Regions from separate parts of the Pseudomonas sp. TWP3-1 genome, predicted to be linked through region 1. Evidence: riboswitches for the same ligand, from Rfam matches in the RefSeq annotation. Region 1 holds a riboswitch; the other holds the start of a gene.

The links. A riboswitch is a leader RNA that binds a small molecule or an ion and turns the genes downstream of it on or off. The one in region 1 is predicted to bind cobalamin.
Region 2: linked by a shared signal. The riboswitch ahead of cobO (cob(I)yrinic acid a,c-diamide adenosyltransferase) and the one ahead of cobW (cobalamin biosynthesis protein CobW) in region 1 are both predicted to bind cobalamin.

What each region holds. Positions count from the first base shown of each region.
Region 1 is NZ_JAFCUQ010000016.1:39,719-47,329, forward strand. It holds gene nfuA (Fe-S biogenesis protein NfuA) at 1-242, shown strand, start outside; gene cobM (precorrin-4 C(11)-methyltransferase) at 413-1,159, opposite strand; gene ACP7BN_RS20515 (cobalamin biosynthesis protein) at 1,251-1,664, opposite strand; gene ACP7BN_RS20520 (CbtA family protein) at 1,661-2,362, opposite strand; gene ACP7BN_RS20525 (CbtB domain-containing protein) at 2,374-2,571, opposite strand; cobalamin riboswitch at 2,693-2,913, opposite strand; cobalamin riboswitch at 3,753-3,965, shown strand; gene cobW (cobalamin biosynthesis protein CobW) at 4,066-5,139, shown strand; gene cobN (cobaltochelatase subunit CobN) at 5,143-7,611, shown strand, end outside.
Region 2 is NZ_JAFCUQ010000009.1:216,819-224,429, forward strand. It holds gene ACP7BN_RS15050 (PQQ-dependent sugar dehydrogenase) at 1-831, opposite strand, end outside; gene ACP7BN_RS15055 (hypothetical protein) at 898-1,482, opposite strand; cobalamin riboswitch at 1,648-1,876, shown strand; gene cobO (cob(I)yrinic acid a,c-diamide adenosyltransferase) at 1,958-2,569, shown strand; gene ACP7BN_RS15065 (cobyrinate a,c-diamide synthase) at 2,566-3,981, shown strand; gene bluB (5,6-dimethylbenzimidazole synthase) at 3,978-4,628, shown strand; gene cbiB (adenosylcobinamide-phosphate synthase CbiB) at 4,625-5,533, shown strand; gene cobD (threonine-phosphate decarboxylase CobD) at 5,526-6,518, shown strand; gene ACP7BN_RS15085 (cobyric acid synthase) at 6,515-7,611, shown strand, end outside.

The DNA.
Region 1 (7,611 bases):
ACTACTACCTGCAAACCGAGATCAATCCGGGGCTGGCCAGCCACGGCGGTCAGGTCAGCCTGATCGATGTGGTCGAAGACGGCATCGCCGTGTTGCAGTTCGGTGGCGGTTGCCAGGGCTGCGGCCAGGCTGACGTCACCTTGAAGGAAGGTATCGAGCGCACCTTGCTTGAGCGTATTCCGGAGCTCAAAGGCGTACGTGACGTGACTGACCACACGCAGAAAGAAAACGCCTACTACTAAGGCGTTCGCTGCGACCATAAAAAAACGGTGCTGTGGCGAGGGAGCTTGCTCCCGCTTGACTGCGAAGCAGTCACAATCCAGGCGATGCATTTTCCCGTGATGAATGCGCCGTCTGAATTTGGGATCGCTTCGCGATCCAGCGGGAGCAAGCTCCCTCGCCACAGTTGTTTTCAAGGTCTGTAAAGATGGGCATGCCCGGCACGATATAGCGACGACTCGCTGAAATGATCGCTGCCCAACACGCGACCGACCAGAATCAGCGCCGTACGTCGAAACCCTTTGGCTGCTACTTTCCCGGCGATATCGTCCAGCGTTCCCACCACCCAATCCTGATCCGGCCAAGTCGCCCGGTGAATCACCGCAATCGGGCAGTCAGCGCCGTAATGCGGGAGCAATTCAACCAGGATCTTCTCCAGATGATTGACCCCAAGATGAATCGCCATGGTCGCGCCATGCTGCGCCAGGCTGGCCAACTCTTCACCCGCCGGCATGGCAGTCTTGTCCGCATAGCGCGTCAGAATCACGCTCTGCGAAACATCCGGCAAGGTCAACTCAGCGCCCAATAACGCCGCGCAAGCCGCCGTGGCTGTCACCCCGGGAACGATCTCGAACGGGATCGATAACTCGCGCAAGTAGCGAATCTGCTCACCAATCGCGCCATACAGACTCGGATCACCCGAATGGACCCGCGCCACGTCCTGGCCCTTGGCATGCGCAATCTTGATCAGATCAATGATCTGCTCCAGATGCAGCTCCGCGCTGTTGACCACCGTTTCAGCCTGATGCCCTTCAAGCACCGCTTCGGGCACCAGCGAACCGGCATAGATGATCACCGGGCAATTGCGGATCAGCCGCTGGCCCTTGACGGTGATCAATTCCGGGTCGCCGGGGCCAGCGCCGATGAAGTAGACGGTCATCGTTGAATCCTGTGAATAGGGCGGAGAGACGCTGCACAAGCAGTCTTCAGATGAAGATTGCTCATGATCGAAAGCATGGATTATCGGGAATTTACGCTGCGCCAGCCAATGCCAGTGTTGCCTGCGCGTATTTTTGCCGGGAAATCAGCAGTTTTGCCGGGGCGCTGATTAGCTGTTCGGCGAGCGCCAAAGCGGCACTTTCCGCCACGCCGTAGCAGCCGGTGCGTTCAAAAGCGATTTGCGAATGGTGACTCAAGCGTTGCTGATAACTTGCAAGTTCCTCGCTGCTGAAATACAACAGCGGCAGCGCCAGTTGTGCCGCCAGTTCTTGAAGGCCAGGTTCATCGCGTTTCAGGTCGATGCTGGCCAAGGCTTTGACTGCGTCGAGTTCGATGCGATGGGCCTGCAAGGCCTGGTCAAGCAACGCGCGCAGCGTACTGGCCGGGCAGCCGCGCTGGCAGCCGAGGCCGACCACGAAGGTCGGCGCTGCGCGAGTTTCGGTCATGCGTGGTATTGACCTTGGCTCTTGCGCCGGAACAACCAGGCGCTGATCAGGCCCAGAGCCAGCCAGAACGCGACGTTGGTCAGTTGCGAGGCGATTTTGAACTGTGCTTCCAGTGCTTCCGGGGCGAGCATCGAATGCACTTCCGGTTGCGGCGCGCCGATCACGTGTGGCACTGCGAGGATCGCCACGCCAAGAACCTTCATCAACCAGGGACGGCTGAACGCGATCAGCGATAGACCGACAGCGGTGGACGCCGCGGTGCCGATCCACCACATCTGCCGCGAAGCCAGATCTGCCGCCGCAGTGCCCGGCAATTCAGGTGGCAGGCCCATGGTCGGCGCCAGCACGAAAGTCGCGTAACCGGCCAGACCCCAGAGCAAGCCCTGCGAAGTTTTGGTCGGCGCACGCAGGGTGTACAGACCGGCGAGCATCAGCGCGAAACCGACTGCAACCACCAGATTGCCGCCAGTGGTCGAAACCACGCGCTGCCAGCCGTCAGCCGGCTCCCAGGCTTCGCCATCGTGGGTGTGCGCGGCGGTGCCGGCGGCGTGTTCGTGAACCTCAGTCACAGTTTCGGACTTCTCGAAAGTCTCGGCCTGCAAAATTAGCGGCGAAACCCAGAAGCTTTGCAGCAGGGTGAGGAGCAGGGCGGCCAGCAGACCGGTGAAACCTGCGGTTTGCGCAATACGCTTGATCATGTCGTCAGGTCTCAGTGGCACGGGAACGCGGCGCTGTGGCGGGTATCGTGCGCGGCGTTGTGCACCGCTTCGATGTGCGAAAAACCGGCGAAGTAGACCAGGCACGCACCGAGGATCGACGCGAAGATCGCGGCCGTCAGGCGTTGGCTCAAGGTGTTGGTGCTGGCGAAACTCTTGTCAGTGCTGCCGCTGCTGCTGATGATCGACATGACGCGTCCCTCTGGAATGTCAGCGGGGTGACAGAGCGCGTGAAAACCCCTGCGAGCCGGGCACGCAGAGGTTCAAACAGCGCCCGCCCACCGCGGGTTGTTATGTTCAGTGGCGCAAAATGCGCACTGTGTGTTGCGGGCCGGTCTCCGGGCTCACGAGGGGTTGGCAGTTGGCCGACCTGCAAGCGTCACCTTCCCATGCCGATGGCACAGTGGATCTGACGCTTCGCTCGCTTACCGTTGCGGGGGCAGCACCGGACTGACATGGCTTTGGAGTAAAGCACATGATTCACCGGTTTCCCGTTTCACCCTGTGAAGGGCACCCGTAACAAGGTGTGTAGGAGAGCATGAGGGGGGGATTTTAGTCAATTGGATGGGGGCAGATCCGTTTTTTTGGTGATGGCGGATTAGGGGTCCGCCCTTACGGCGGGTCACCTTTTCCAAACGCCGGGATGCCGGCCCAGCGAAAAGGTAACCCAAAAGGCTTTGCCCTGACGTTCGGCCCTCGCTGTGGCTCGGGTTCCTTCGTTCCGGGATTGTTCCGGGGGCATCGCCTCCGGTTTGCTGCGCTGCACCTCCTCTCGATGTGTTTGGCTGCGCCAAACGGTCGCTACGCTCCCACCCCCGGATCAATCCCTCCACTCAGCCTGCCGACGGGCGCTCGATATCAAAAGCTTTACTCGAGCTAACGCTCATCGTTGAGTGGGGCGGCTTCGCCGCATGCGGCGTACGAGAATCACTACTGTGGGAGCTGGCTTGCCAGCGATGGCGGCCTGACAGCCGACCAATCTCTTGCGGATGTCCACACCCCCTGTAGCTGCCGAAGGCTGCGATCTTTTGATCTGGCTTTAGATTTTGATTTTGATCTCAGCCCCATCGGCAGGCCGAGCGTAGGCGTCCATCAGGGGTAGGCGCGCAGCGCCGTGCGGCGCAGCCGCATTCATCGAGAGGAGGTGCAGCGCAGCAAACCGGAGGCGATGCCCCTGATGGGCGCCGTAGCGAGGGAACACTGAGCCTAAGCGAGGTGCCGTACGTCAGGGAGAAGCCTTTTGGGTTACCTTTTTGGCGTTTGAAAAAGGTGACCCGCCGTAAGGGCGGAACCCTAAGAAGCCATCACCGCAGCAACGGATATGCTCACAAGACCAAAAAGCAACGCCCATTGACCCACAACCAACCCATGCGTAGCCTTGCCCCTTCGAGGTTCTTCGGCCCACGCCGAAGCTAAGAAGGGAACGCGGTCCAAGCCGCGGCTGCCCCCGCAACTGTGAACGGTGCTGTTCGCTGCCACGCCACTGCCAACTCTGCCGACAGAGCCAGCGGGAAGGCGCAGCGAATGCCAGGCCCAGTGCCTGAACACCGTCAGCCAGGAGACCTGCCTCGACACAGATTCTCAATTAAAACCGGGCGGGGTGATCCGGTGGCGAACTCTCCAGGCACGCACGCACGCTGCCGGTTCTCGTCCCGTATGCCCGCCACCTTGCCAAAGGGCATCCGATGAAAACACTGGCCAAACTCCCCGTCACCATCGTTACCGGTTTCCTCGGATCGGGCAAAACCACCTTGCTGCGGCACATGCTCGACAACGCGCAGGGCCGCCGTATCGCGGTGATCGTCAACGAGTTTGGCGAGCTGGGCATCGACGGTGAAATCCTCAAGCAATGCACCATCGGCTGTTCCGAGGAAGAAGCGGTCGGCCGCGTCTATGAACTGGCCAATGGCTGCCTGTGCTGCACGGTTCAGGAAGAATTCTTCCCGGTGATGCGCGAACTGGTTGCGCGTCGCGGCGACCTCGACCACATCCTCATTGAAACCTCGGGCCTGGCCCTGCCCAAACCACTGGTACAAGCCTTCCAGTGGCCGGAAATCCGCAGCGCCTGCACGGTGGATGCGGTGATTACCGTGGTCGACAGCCCGGCTGTGGCTGCCGGCACCTTCGCCGCGTTTCCGGATCAGGTCGATGCCCAGCGCAAACTCGATCCGAACCTCGATCACGAATCGCCGCTGCACGAATTGTTCGCCGACCAACTGGCCAGCGCCGACCTCGTCATCCTTAACAAGTGCGACCTGATCAACCCGGAAGACCTCGCTCGCGTGCGCCTGGAAGTCGCCGAAGAACTGCCGCCTGCGGTGAAGATCATCGAAGCCAGCAGTGGTCGCGTGCCACTCGACGTGTTGATCGGCCTCGGCGCCGGTTCCGAAGAACACATCGACAGCCGCCACAGCCATCACGACCATCACCACGGTGAAGGCGATGACGACCACGATGACCACGATCACGACGCCTTCGATTCGATCTCCATCGAACTGCCGCAAGCCGACGAAAGCCTGCTGCTCGACGCGTTGACGCAACTGGTGGTCAAGCACGGCATCCTGCGCGTGAAAGGTTTCGCTGCGATCCCGAACAAGCCGATGCGCCTGCTGATTCAGGGTGTGGGCACGCGTTTCGACAAGCACTTCGACCGTCAGTGGGGTGCCGATGAAGCGCGGGTTACGCGTCTGGTGTTGATCGGTCAGGAACTCGACGCCGCACAACTCGAAGCGCAATTGCGCGCCGCACTCAGCGTTTAAGCCATGCACCTGCTCAGGACCCAGCCCGGCGGATTCGTCTCGGATGACAACATTGCCGACCTCGGACAAACTCCCGCCGAACTGGTGATCCTGTGCAGCGGCGATTCCAGCCTGGCGCTGCTCGCCGAAGCCGCGCAGCAACTGCCGGAAGATTACCCGAGCGTGCGCCTGGCCAATCCGATGCAGGTGCAGAATCACGCCTCGGTCGATCTGTATGTCGACGAAGTATTGCGTCACGCCAAAGTCATTCTGATTTCGCTGCACGGCGGGATTGGTTATTGGCGTTACGGCGTCGAGCGTCTGGTCGAACTGTCCGAGCGCGGCGTGCAGGTGATTCTGGTGCCGGGCGATGACCGGCCCGATCCGGAACTCAGCGATCTGAGCACCGTTAATGCCGAGGATCGTGACCGGCTCTGGCAATTCTTGCGTCAGGGCGGCATGGGCAATGCGCTGGATTTCTTCCGGTGTATGGCCAACCTTTGGCTCGACCGCGATTACCCGTGGGGCGAGCCACAAACCCTGCCGCGCACGGCGATTTACCACCCACATAAAAGCACCGCCGCACTGAGTGACTGGCAAGCCGATTGGTTGCCGGAGCAACCGGTCGCGGCGGTGTTGTTTTATCGCTCGCATTTGCAGGCGGCGAACACGGCGTTCATTGATGTGTTCTGCCAGCACTTGCAGGCAGCGGGGCTTAATCCGCTGCCGATTGCCGTCGCCAGTCTGAAAGAGCCTGGCTGCCTGTCGGTGGTCGAGGACTGGCTGGATGAAGTCGAGGCCGGGGTGATTTTGAACACCACCGGGTTCGCCCAGTCCAGCCCGGAAGCGCCGCATCTGCGGCCGTTTCGTCGCAACATTCCGGTGATTCAGGCGATCTGTGCGCAGGACAACGAGCCCGGCTGGCGCGCCAGCGAGCAAGGCCTCGGCCCGCGTGATCTGGCGATGCACATTGCCTTGCCGGAGCTGGACGGGCGCATTATCAGCCGGCCGATCAGCTTCAAGGATCTGGCCTGGCGCAGCGAGCGCAGTCAATCGGATGTGGTCTGCTACCGCGCGCAACCCGAACGTATGGATTTCGTCGCGCAACTGGCGCGGCGCTGGATCGATCTGGCACGCGTGCCGAACGCAGAAAAACGCATCGCTTTGATCCTCGCCAACTACCCGACTCGTGATGGGCGGATTGGCAACGGCGTCGGGCTCGACACCCCGGCAGCCGCGCTGAATATTCTTCGTGCTTTGCAGGCTGAGGGCTATCCGCTGCCGAGCGAGTTGCCGGGCAGCGGCACTGAGTTGATTCAGCAATTGCTCGGCGGCGTCAGTAATGACCTCGATACTCTCGATCAGCGTCCATGCCAGCAAAGTCTGGCGATGGATGACTACCTGACAATGTTCAACGCCCTGCCCGAAGCCAATCGCGCGGCGGTGCTGGAACGCTGGGGCACGCCGCAAACCGATCCGATGTGTCGCGATGGACGGATGATGATCGCCGGTTTGCGCTTCGGCCTGACCTTCGTCGGCATTCAACCGGCACGTGGGTATCAGGTCGACCCGAGCGCGGTGTATCACGACCCTGATCTGGTGCCGCCGCACGCCTATCTGGCGTTCTATTTCTGGTTGCGCCAGACCTACGGCGCACACGGTGTGATCCACGTCGGCAAGCACGGCAACCTCGAATGGCTACCGGGCAAGGGCGTCGGCCTGTCGGAGAACTGTTGGCCGGACGCATTGCTCGGGCCGCTGCCGAACATCTATCCATTTATCGTCAACGATCCGGGCGAGGGCGCCCAGGCCAAACGCCGGACTCAGGCGGTGATCATCGATCACTTGATGCCGCCGCTGACCCGCGCCGAAACCTACGGCCCGCTGCGCAATCTGGAACTGTTGGCCGACGAATATTACGAAGCGCAACTGCTCGATCCACGCCGCGCCCGCGAATTGCAACGCGACATTCTGCAACTGGTGCGCGAGACGCAGATCGACCGTGAGTTGCAACTGGATGATGGCCTCGACAGTGACTCCGATGCGGCGATCTGGTTGCCGCGTCTGGACACGTATTTATGTGATCTGAAGGAATCGCAAATTCGCGATGGCTTGCACATCTTTGGTGAATCGCCGAGTGGGCGGTTGCGTATCGACACGTTGTTGGCGCTGCTGCGCATTCCGCGTGGCGACGGCAAGGGCGCGCAGTCGAGTTTGTTGCGTGCGTTGGCCAAGGGTTTTGAGCTGGGTTTTGATCCGTTGGATTATGCGTTGGCTGAGCCTTGGGTTGGGCCGCGGCCTCCGCTGTTGCAAGCGGTCAGCGAAGAACTCTGGCGCACCGCAGGCGATACCCGCGAACGTCTGGAATTGTTCGCCGCGCAATTGATCGAGCAGACACCGCCGCTCCCACAGGATGCGTGGTGGGCCGACGTTCGCGCAATCATCGATAGCCTGCGCGAAGTTGTTGCTCCACGCCTCGACGCCTGCGGCCCC
Region 2 (7,611 bases), on a different contig from region 1:
GACCGCCGTCCACAAAGCTCCGCTCTGCGGCTCCCAGGCCAAGCCGTTGGGATTACGGATACCCGAAGCGAATATGCGGTGATTGCCAGTGGCGCGATCCACTTCCCAGATCGCCGCGCGACCTTCCTCTTTATCCAGACCGTTCTCGCCGACGTTGCTGTTTGAGCCTACGGTCACGTACAGCTTGCTGCCGTCCTTGCTGGCGATCACGTTTTTGGTCCAGTGGTGGTTCAGCGTGCCGCCGGGCAGATCCACGACTTTGATCGGCTGGGTCTTGATCTCGGTGGCGCCGGCTTCGTAATGGAAGCGCAGCAGCCGATCAGTGTCGGCGACATACAGATCGTTGCCGACCAGCGTCATGCCGAATGGCGAGTTGAGGTTTTGCAGAAACACCGTGCGCGTCTCGGCCACGCCATCGTGATCGGCGTCGCGCAACAGGGTGATGCGATTCGGACTCGGCACACCGGCACCGGCACGGCCCATGACTTTTTCCATCACCCAGCCACGAATGCCTTTGCCGTCATCAGGTTTGGGCGGCGCGTTGGTTTCCGCGACCAGCACATCGCCATTGGGCAGCACATACAGCCAGCGTGGGTGGTCTAGGTTTTCCGCAAATGCTGCGACCTGAGTGCCAGCGGCGGCGGTCGGTTTCGCCCCCGCCGGCCAGCCGACTGCCGGGGCAATGTTCACCGTCGGGATCAGGGTTTTGTTCGGTTCTGGCAGTTTCGGTGACGGGCCGGTGCCGTCGATGACTTGCAGGCTGGAGGATTCACCACAGGCGGCGAGCCCTCCGGCGAGCGCGATGACAAAAACGAGCTGGGGCTTGCGCATTGCTGATCTTCCCTATGAATGCATTGTTAATCATAGAGAAGCGTACAAGCCCGATGGTTCAACTGCTCAGCCGCGCGCCTCTTTGAACAGCACGGCGATGCCCGGATGATAGTTGCCGGCGTCGCTGTGCAATTTGCGGTAGGCGTAGGGGAAATACCAGGCCACGGCGCAGGTGTTTTCCTTTTGCAGGTCGTCGACCATGTCCTGCAATTCTTCCGGGCTGGCGCTGTGCTGGGCTTTTTGCGGGGCGACGAACAGGCAGCCGAGTTTCAGATCGCTGGCGTAGCTGATGCGCTTGGCTTCGCTGGTGATATCCGCCAGGGCTTGAGTGAGGTTCAGGCTGTTGACTCGCGGCCAGCGCTGAGTCGCCTGAATGAATGCGCGGTTCTCGGCCCCGGCGAGAAACAGATCGGCGCGGGCATTGCGCTCGCCTTCCTCGTTCTGCTTGCGCGTGGCGGTGTCGCGCAATGTCACCAGTTCGGCCATCCATGCGGCGGCCGAGAGCAGGCCGAGGTTGGCTTTTTCGTCATGCCAGTAGGGCGTGTCGTTGTCGCCACGCACGGCGTTGTAGCGGTCGATACAGTCAAACCAGCGTTCCAGCACCGGGCGCAGGAACTCCAGTCGCGGGTTGCTGATGATCATGCCTTGCATGGTGCACTCCCTTGTTATTGTGATGGCGCTTTTTTGGGTAAAAGCATGGCTCTTTGATATCACTGCTGAGAGTGTGGCACAACAATGGCGGCATATATTTGATCGGCGGCAGTTATTACGCGCGCGCGCCCCTCTTTAATTGACGCTCCACCCCCAACCCTCTAACCTTCGCCGCTTGTTTCAGGTGCTCTGTGACGTACGTCGACAGAGTGAAACAGGGAAGCCGGTGAGGATTGTCTTCAAGCGAAGACCGATCACGATCCCGGCGCTGCCCCCGCAACGGTAAATGAGTAAAAACTGCGTCTGATGCCACTGCTGAACAAGCGGGAAGGCGCGCAGTCCGGCGAATGCGCCGCTCATGAGCCCGGAGACCGGCCTGATCCATCCAGCGGCATCACGGTGGGCGATGCCAGGCTTTTTGCCGTCTATTCTTGTGCCTGCCCGCCGTTATCCAGCCTCAACGGAGAGCTCCCCCATGACCGATTCCCCCGAGCGCGACGAACGCCATCTGGCGCGCATGCAGCGTAAAAAAGCCGTGATCGATGAACGCATCGCCAATTCGCCGGACGAGTGTGGCCTGGTGCTGGTGCTGACCGGCAACGGCAAAGGCAAAAGCAGCTCGGCGTTCGGCATGCTCGCGCGCGCCATGGGCCACGGCATGCAGTGCGGCGTGGTGCAGTTCATCAAGGGCCGCAACAGCACCGGTGAGGAACTGTTCTTCCGCCGCTTCCCTGAACAAGTGCGCTTCCATGTGATGGGCGAGGGCTTTACCTGGGAAACCCAGGATCGCCAGCGCGATATCGCCGCTGCCGAAGCCGCTTGGGAAGTCTCTCGTGAACTGCTGCGCGATCCGTCGATCGGTCTGGTGGTGCTCGATGAACTGAACATCGCGCTCAAGCACGGGTACCTCGATCTCGATCAAGTGCTCAGCGATTTGCAGGCGCGTCCGCCGATGCAGCATGTGGTCGTCACCGGGCGCGGCGCCAAGCCGGAAATGATCGAGATGGGCGACACGGTCACCGAGATGGGCATGCTCAAGCACGCCTTTCAGTCCGGGATCAAAGCGCAGAAAGGCGTCGAACTTTGAAGCAACCACGTCACTGCCCGGCGGTACTGATCGCCGCGCCGGCCTCCGGTCAGGGCAAGACCACCGTCACCGCTGCGCTCGCTCGTTTGCATCGCAATCAGGGGCGCAAGGTGCGCGTGTTCAAATGCGGCCCGGACTTTCTCGACCCGATGATCCTCGAGCGCGCCAGCGGTGCGCCGGTCTATCAACTGGATATGTGGATGGTCGGCGAGCAGGAAAGTCGCCGCTTGCTGTGGGAAGCCGCCGCCGAAGCCGATCTGATTCTGATCGAAGGTGTGATGGGGCTGTTTGACGGCACGCCGTCGAGCGCCGATCTGGCGCGGCACTTCGGTGTGCCGGTGCTCGGCGTGATCGACGGCACCGCCATGGCGCAGACTTTCGGCGCACTGGCGCTGGGCCTGGCGCGTTATCAGCCGGACTTGCCGTTTGCCGGGGTGCTGGCCAATCGCGTCGGCACGCTGCGGCATGCGCAATTGCTTGAAGGCAGCCTGACGGAAGGGCTGCGTTGGTACGGCGCATTGTCGCGCGAGACCGGCATCGAACTGCCGAGCCGTCACCTCGGACTGGTGCAGGCCAGCGAACTGAATGACCTCGACGTGCGCCTCGACGCCGCTGCCGCCGCACTGGCCAGCAGTTGCGAGGTAGCGCTGCCACCAGCCGTGGAATTCGCCGTGCCAGACGAGCTGATCGTTGAACCGTTGCTCAAAGGTGTGCGGATTGCCGTCGCCCGCGATGAAGCCTTTGCCTTTACTTACGGCGCCAGCCTTGATCTGCTGCGCGCAATGGGCGCCGAATTGAGCTTCTTCTCGCCGATCCGCGACACGCAAATCCCCGAGGCCGACAGCCTGTACCTGCCCGGCGGTTACCCGGAATTGCACCACGTCGCGCTGGCACAGAACACCTCGATGCTCGATGCGATCCGCCAACATCACGCTGCCGGCAAACCGCTGCTCGCCGAGTGCGGCGGCATGCTCTATCTGCTCGATTCGTTGACTGATGTCGAAGGCACCCGCGCCGAACTGGTCGGCCTGTTGCGCGGCGATGCGACGATGCAGAAACGCCTGGCGGCGCTGGCGTTGCAGGACGTCGAACTGCCGGAGGGCGCACTGCGCGGCCACACTTATCACCATTCCCTGACCACCACCGAACTGACACCGATTGCCCGAGGCCACAGCCCCAACGGCGGACGCGGTGCGGAAGCGGTTTATCGGCAGGGGCGGATGACCGCGTCTTACGTGCACTTTTATTTTCCGTCGAATCCTGTGGCTGTCGCTGCTCTGTTTACACCAGACCTTGAGGCCGCCATCGCTGGCAAGTCGAATCGTCGCACCGCAGCTCCCACAGGGGATTGCGTTTCGTCAGGTATTGCACCGCCCACTGTGGGAGCTGGCTTGCCAGCGATGGGGCCATGACCGACAACGCATATACCGAAGCCGAACGCGCAGCGGTCTATAAAGCCATCGCCGAACGCCGCGACATGCGCCATTTCAGCGGCGGGACCGTCGAGCCTGACTTGCTGCGGCGTCTGCTCGAAGCCGCACATCAGGCACCCAGCGTCGGCCTGATGCAGCCGTGGCGCTTCATCCGCATCAGCGACCGCGCCTTGCGTGGGCAGATCCAAACCCTCGTCGAAGAAGAACGCGTGCGCACCGCCGAAGCCCTTGGCGAGCGCAGCGACGAGTTCATGACGCTGAAAGTCGAAGGCATCAACGACTGTGCGGAAGTGCTGGTCGCCGCGCTGATGGATGATCGCGAACGGCATATTTTCGGTCGGCGCACGCTGCCGGAAATGGACATGGCCTCGCTGTCCTGCGCAATTCAGAACCTGTGGCTGGCCGCGCGCGTTGAGGGGCTGGGCATGGGCTGGGTCTCGCTGTTCGAACCGCAAGCGCTGGCTGATTTGTTGAATTTGCCGGCCGGGGCCAAGCCGTTGGCGGTGCTTTGCCTCGGGCCGGTCAAGGAGTTCTATCCGGCGCCGATGCTGGTACTCGAAGGGTGGGCGCAGGCGCGTCCGCTCAATGAGTTGCTGTACGAAAATTATTGGGGAGTGAGTCAATGAGTGTGGCGTTGTTGAGTGTCGCCGCAGTGGCGCTGGATGCGCTGCTGGGTGAACCCAAACGCTGGCATCCGCTGGTGGCGTTCGGCAATTTTGCCGGGCGCATCGAGCAACGTTTCAATAGCGGCGGTCGCGGTTGGCGCAGTCATGGCGTCACTGCGTGGGTGATTGCGGTGTTGCCGCTGACCTTGCTCGCCACGGCATTTTCCTGGGCGCCATACGTGGGCTGGATCGTCGAGATTCTCGCGCTGTATTGCGCGCTCGGCATGCGCAGCCTCGGCGAACACGTCGAGCCGGTGGCCAAGGCGTTGCGCAGCGATGATTTGGAGGAAGCTCGCAAGCGCGTCGGTTATCTGGTCAGCCGCCAGACCGATGAACTCGACAGCACCGCTGTCGCCCGCGCCGCCACCGAATCGGTGCTGGAGAACGGCAGCGATGCAGTGTTCGCCGCGCTGTTCTGGTTTGTCGTGGCCGGTGCGCCGGGCGTGGTGCTCTATCGCTTGAGCAACACGCTGGATGCGATGTGGGGTTATCGCAACGAACGCTTTGAACGTTTCGGCTGGGCGGCGGCAAAAATCGACGACGTGCTCAATTACATTCCTGCACGACTGGTGGCGTTAACCTATGCGCTACTGGGAAAAACCCGACTCGCACTCAAATGCTGGCGTACCCAAGCGCCGCAGTGGGACAGCCCGAACGCCGGCCCGGTGATGGCGGCGGGAGCTGGAGCGCTAGGCGTGGAGCTGGGTGGCCCGGCGATCTATCACGGCGAACTGCACGAGCGTCCGCAGCTCGGTGAAGGCGCGCCGGCGGATGCCGACTCCATCGACCGTGGCTGGCAATTGGTCCAGCGCGGCGTATGGTTATGGCTGCTGATTCTCTGCGTGGGGGCTGAATTCTATGCTTGAGCACGGTGGCCGGTTGCGCAGGGCGGCGCTTGAATACGGCATCGCCGAAGAAGACTGGCTCGACCTGTCCAGCGGTCTCGCGCCGTGGCCGTTTCCGGTCCCGGAAATTCCGTTGCGCGCCTGGGCGCGGCTGCCGGAAACCGATGACGGTCTGGAGCAGGCTGCCTGCGATTACTACGGTGCCGCGCACGTGCTGCCGGTCGCCGGTTCGCAGATGGCCATTCAGTTGCTGCCGCGTTTGCGCCGGGCCGGCAAAGTCGGCGTGTTATCGCCGTGTTATGCCGAACACGCCGAAGCCTGGCGCCGCAGCGGCTACATCGTGCGTGAAGCGCTGGAGCAGGAAGTCGACTTCTTCATCGACAGCCTCGATGTACTGGTTGTCGTTAACCCGAACAACCCGACCGGCCTGAGTCTGACTCCGGCGCGGTTGCTCGACTGGCACGCGCGATTGGCGCAACGCGGTGGCTGGCTGGTGGTTGATGAAGCGTTTATGGACAACACCCCTCATTTGAGCCTGGCCGGGTTTACCCATCTGGTCGGCCTGATCGTGTTGCGCTCGTTCGGCAAGTTTTTTGGTCTGGCCGGTGTGCGATTGGGCTTTGTGCTGGCCGAGCGTAGGTTGCTCAAATTGCTCGCCGAGCAGGTCGGGCCTTGGGCTGTAAGTGGGCCAACTCGAGTGCTCGGCCAGGCCTGTCTGCAAGACACTGACGGGCACACGCAACAGCGTATCCGCAGCGACGAGGCCAGTGAGCGGCTGGCGTTGCTGCTTGAGCGTTACGGCTTCAAACCTCATGGCGGCTGCGCATTGTTCCAGTGGCTGATCACCGAACAGGCTGCCGAACTGCACGAATTCATGGCCCGACGCGGCATTCTGGTGCGCATCTTCGCGCACAACAGCAGCCTGCGTTTCGGTCTGCCTGCCGATGCAGTTGAAGAGGCTCGTCTCGAACAAGCGCTGCAAGCTTTTGCGAAGGAACGTTCATGACCACATTGATGGTGCAGGGCACCACGTCCGATGCCGGCAAAAGTACGCTGGTGACAGCATTGTGCCGCTGGGCCACGCGTCAGGGCGTTGCGGTGGTGCCGTTCAAGCCGCAGAACATGGCGCTCAACAGCGCGGTGACCGCGGACGGTGGCGAGATCGGCCGCGCGCAAGCGGTGCAGGCGCAAGCGGCATTTCTCGCGCCGCACACCGACATGAATCCGGTGCTGCTCAAACCCAACAGCGACACGGGCGCGCAAGTGATCATTCATGGTCGCGCGGTCACCAGCATGAACGCCGTGGCCTACCACGACTACAAAGCCATCGCCATGCAAGCCGTGCTCGCCTCGCATCAGCGCTTGAGCGCGGCGTATCCGCTGGTGATGGTGGAGGGCGCAGGCTCGCCTGCCGAGATCAACCTGCGTGCCGGCGACATTGCCAACATGGGCTTCGCCGAGGCGGTGGACTGCCCGGTTGTGCTGATCGCCGACATCAATCGTGGCGGGGTTTTCGCGCATCTGGTTGGCACGCTGGAATTGCTGTCGCCGAGCGAACAGGCGCGGGTCAAAGGTTTCATCATCAATCGTTTTCGCGGCGACATCGCCTTGCTGCAACCGGGCCTCGACTGGCTGGAACAGCGCACCGGCAAACCGGTGATCGGCGTGCTGCCGTACGTGATGGATCTGCATCTTGAGGCCGAGGACGGCATTGATCAGCGCCAGACCGACAAGGCCTCGCAAGTGCTCAAAGTCGTGGTGCCGGTGCTGCCGCGCATCAGCAACCACACCGATTTCGATCCGCTGCGTTTGCACCCGCAAGTCGACCTGCAATTCGTCGGCCCCGGCCAGGCGATCCCTCCGGCCGATCTGATCATCCTGCCCGGCTCGAAAAGCGTACGCAGCGACCTCGCGTATTTGCGCGCGAATGGCTGGGACACGGCGATCAGTCGCCACCTGCGCTACGGCGGCAAGCTGCTGGGGATTTGCGGTGGTCTGCAAATGCTTGGCGAGCAGGTGCACGATCCTTTGGGTCTTGAGGGCGCACCGGGTTCCAGTGCCGGCCTCGGCTTGCTCGCGTTCGCCACCCAACTCGAAGC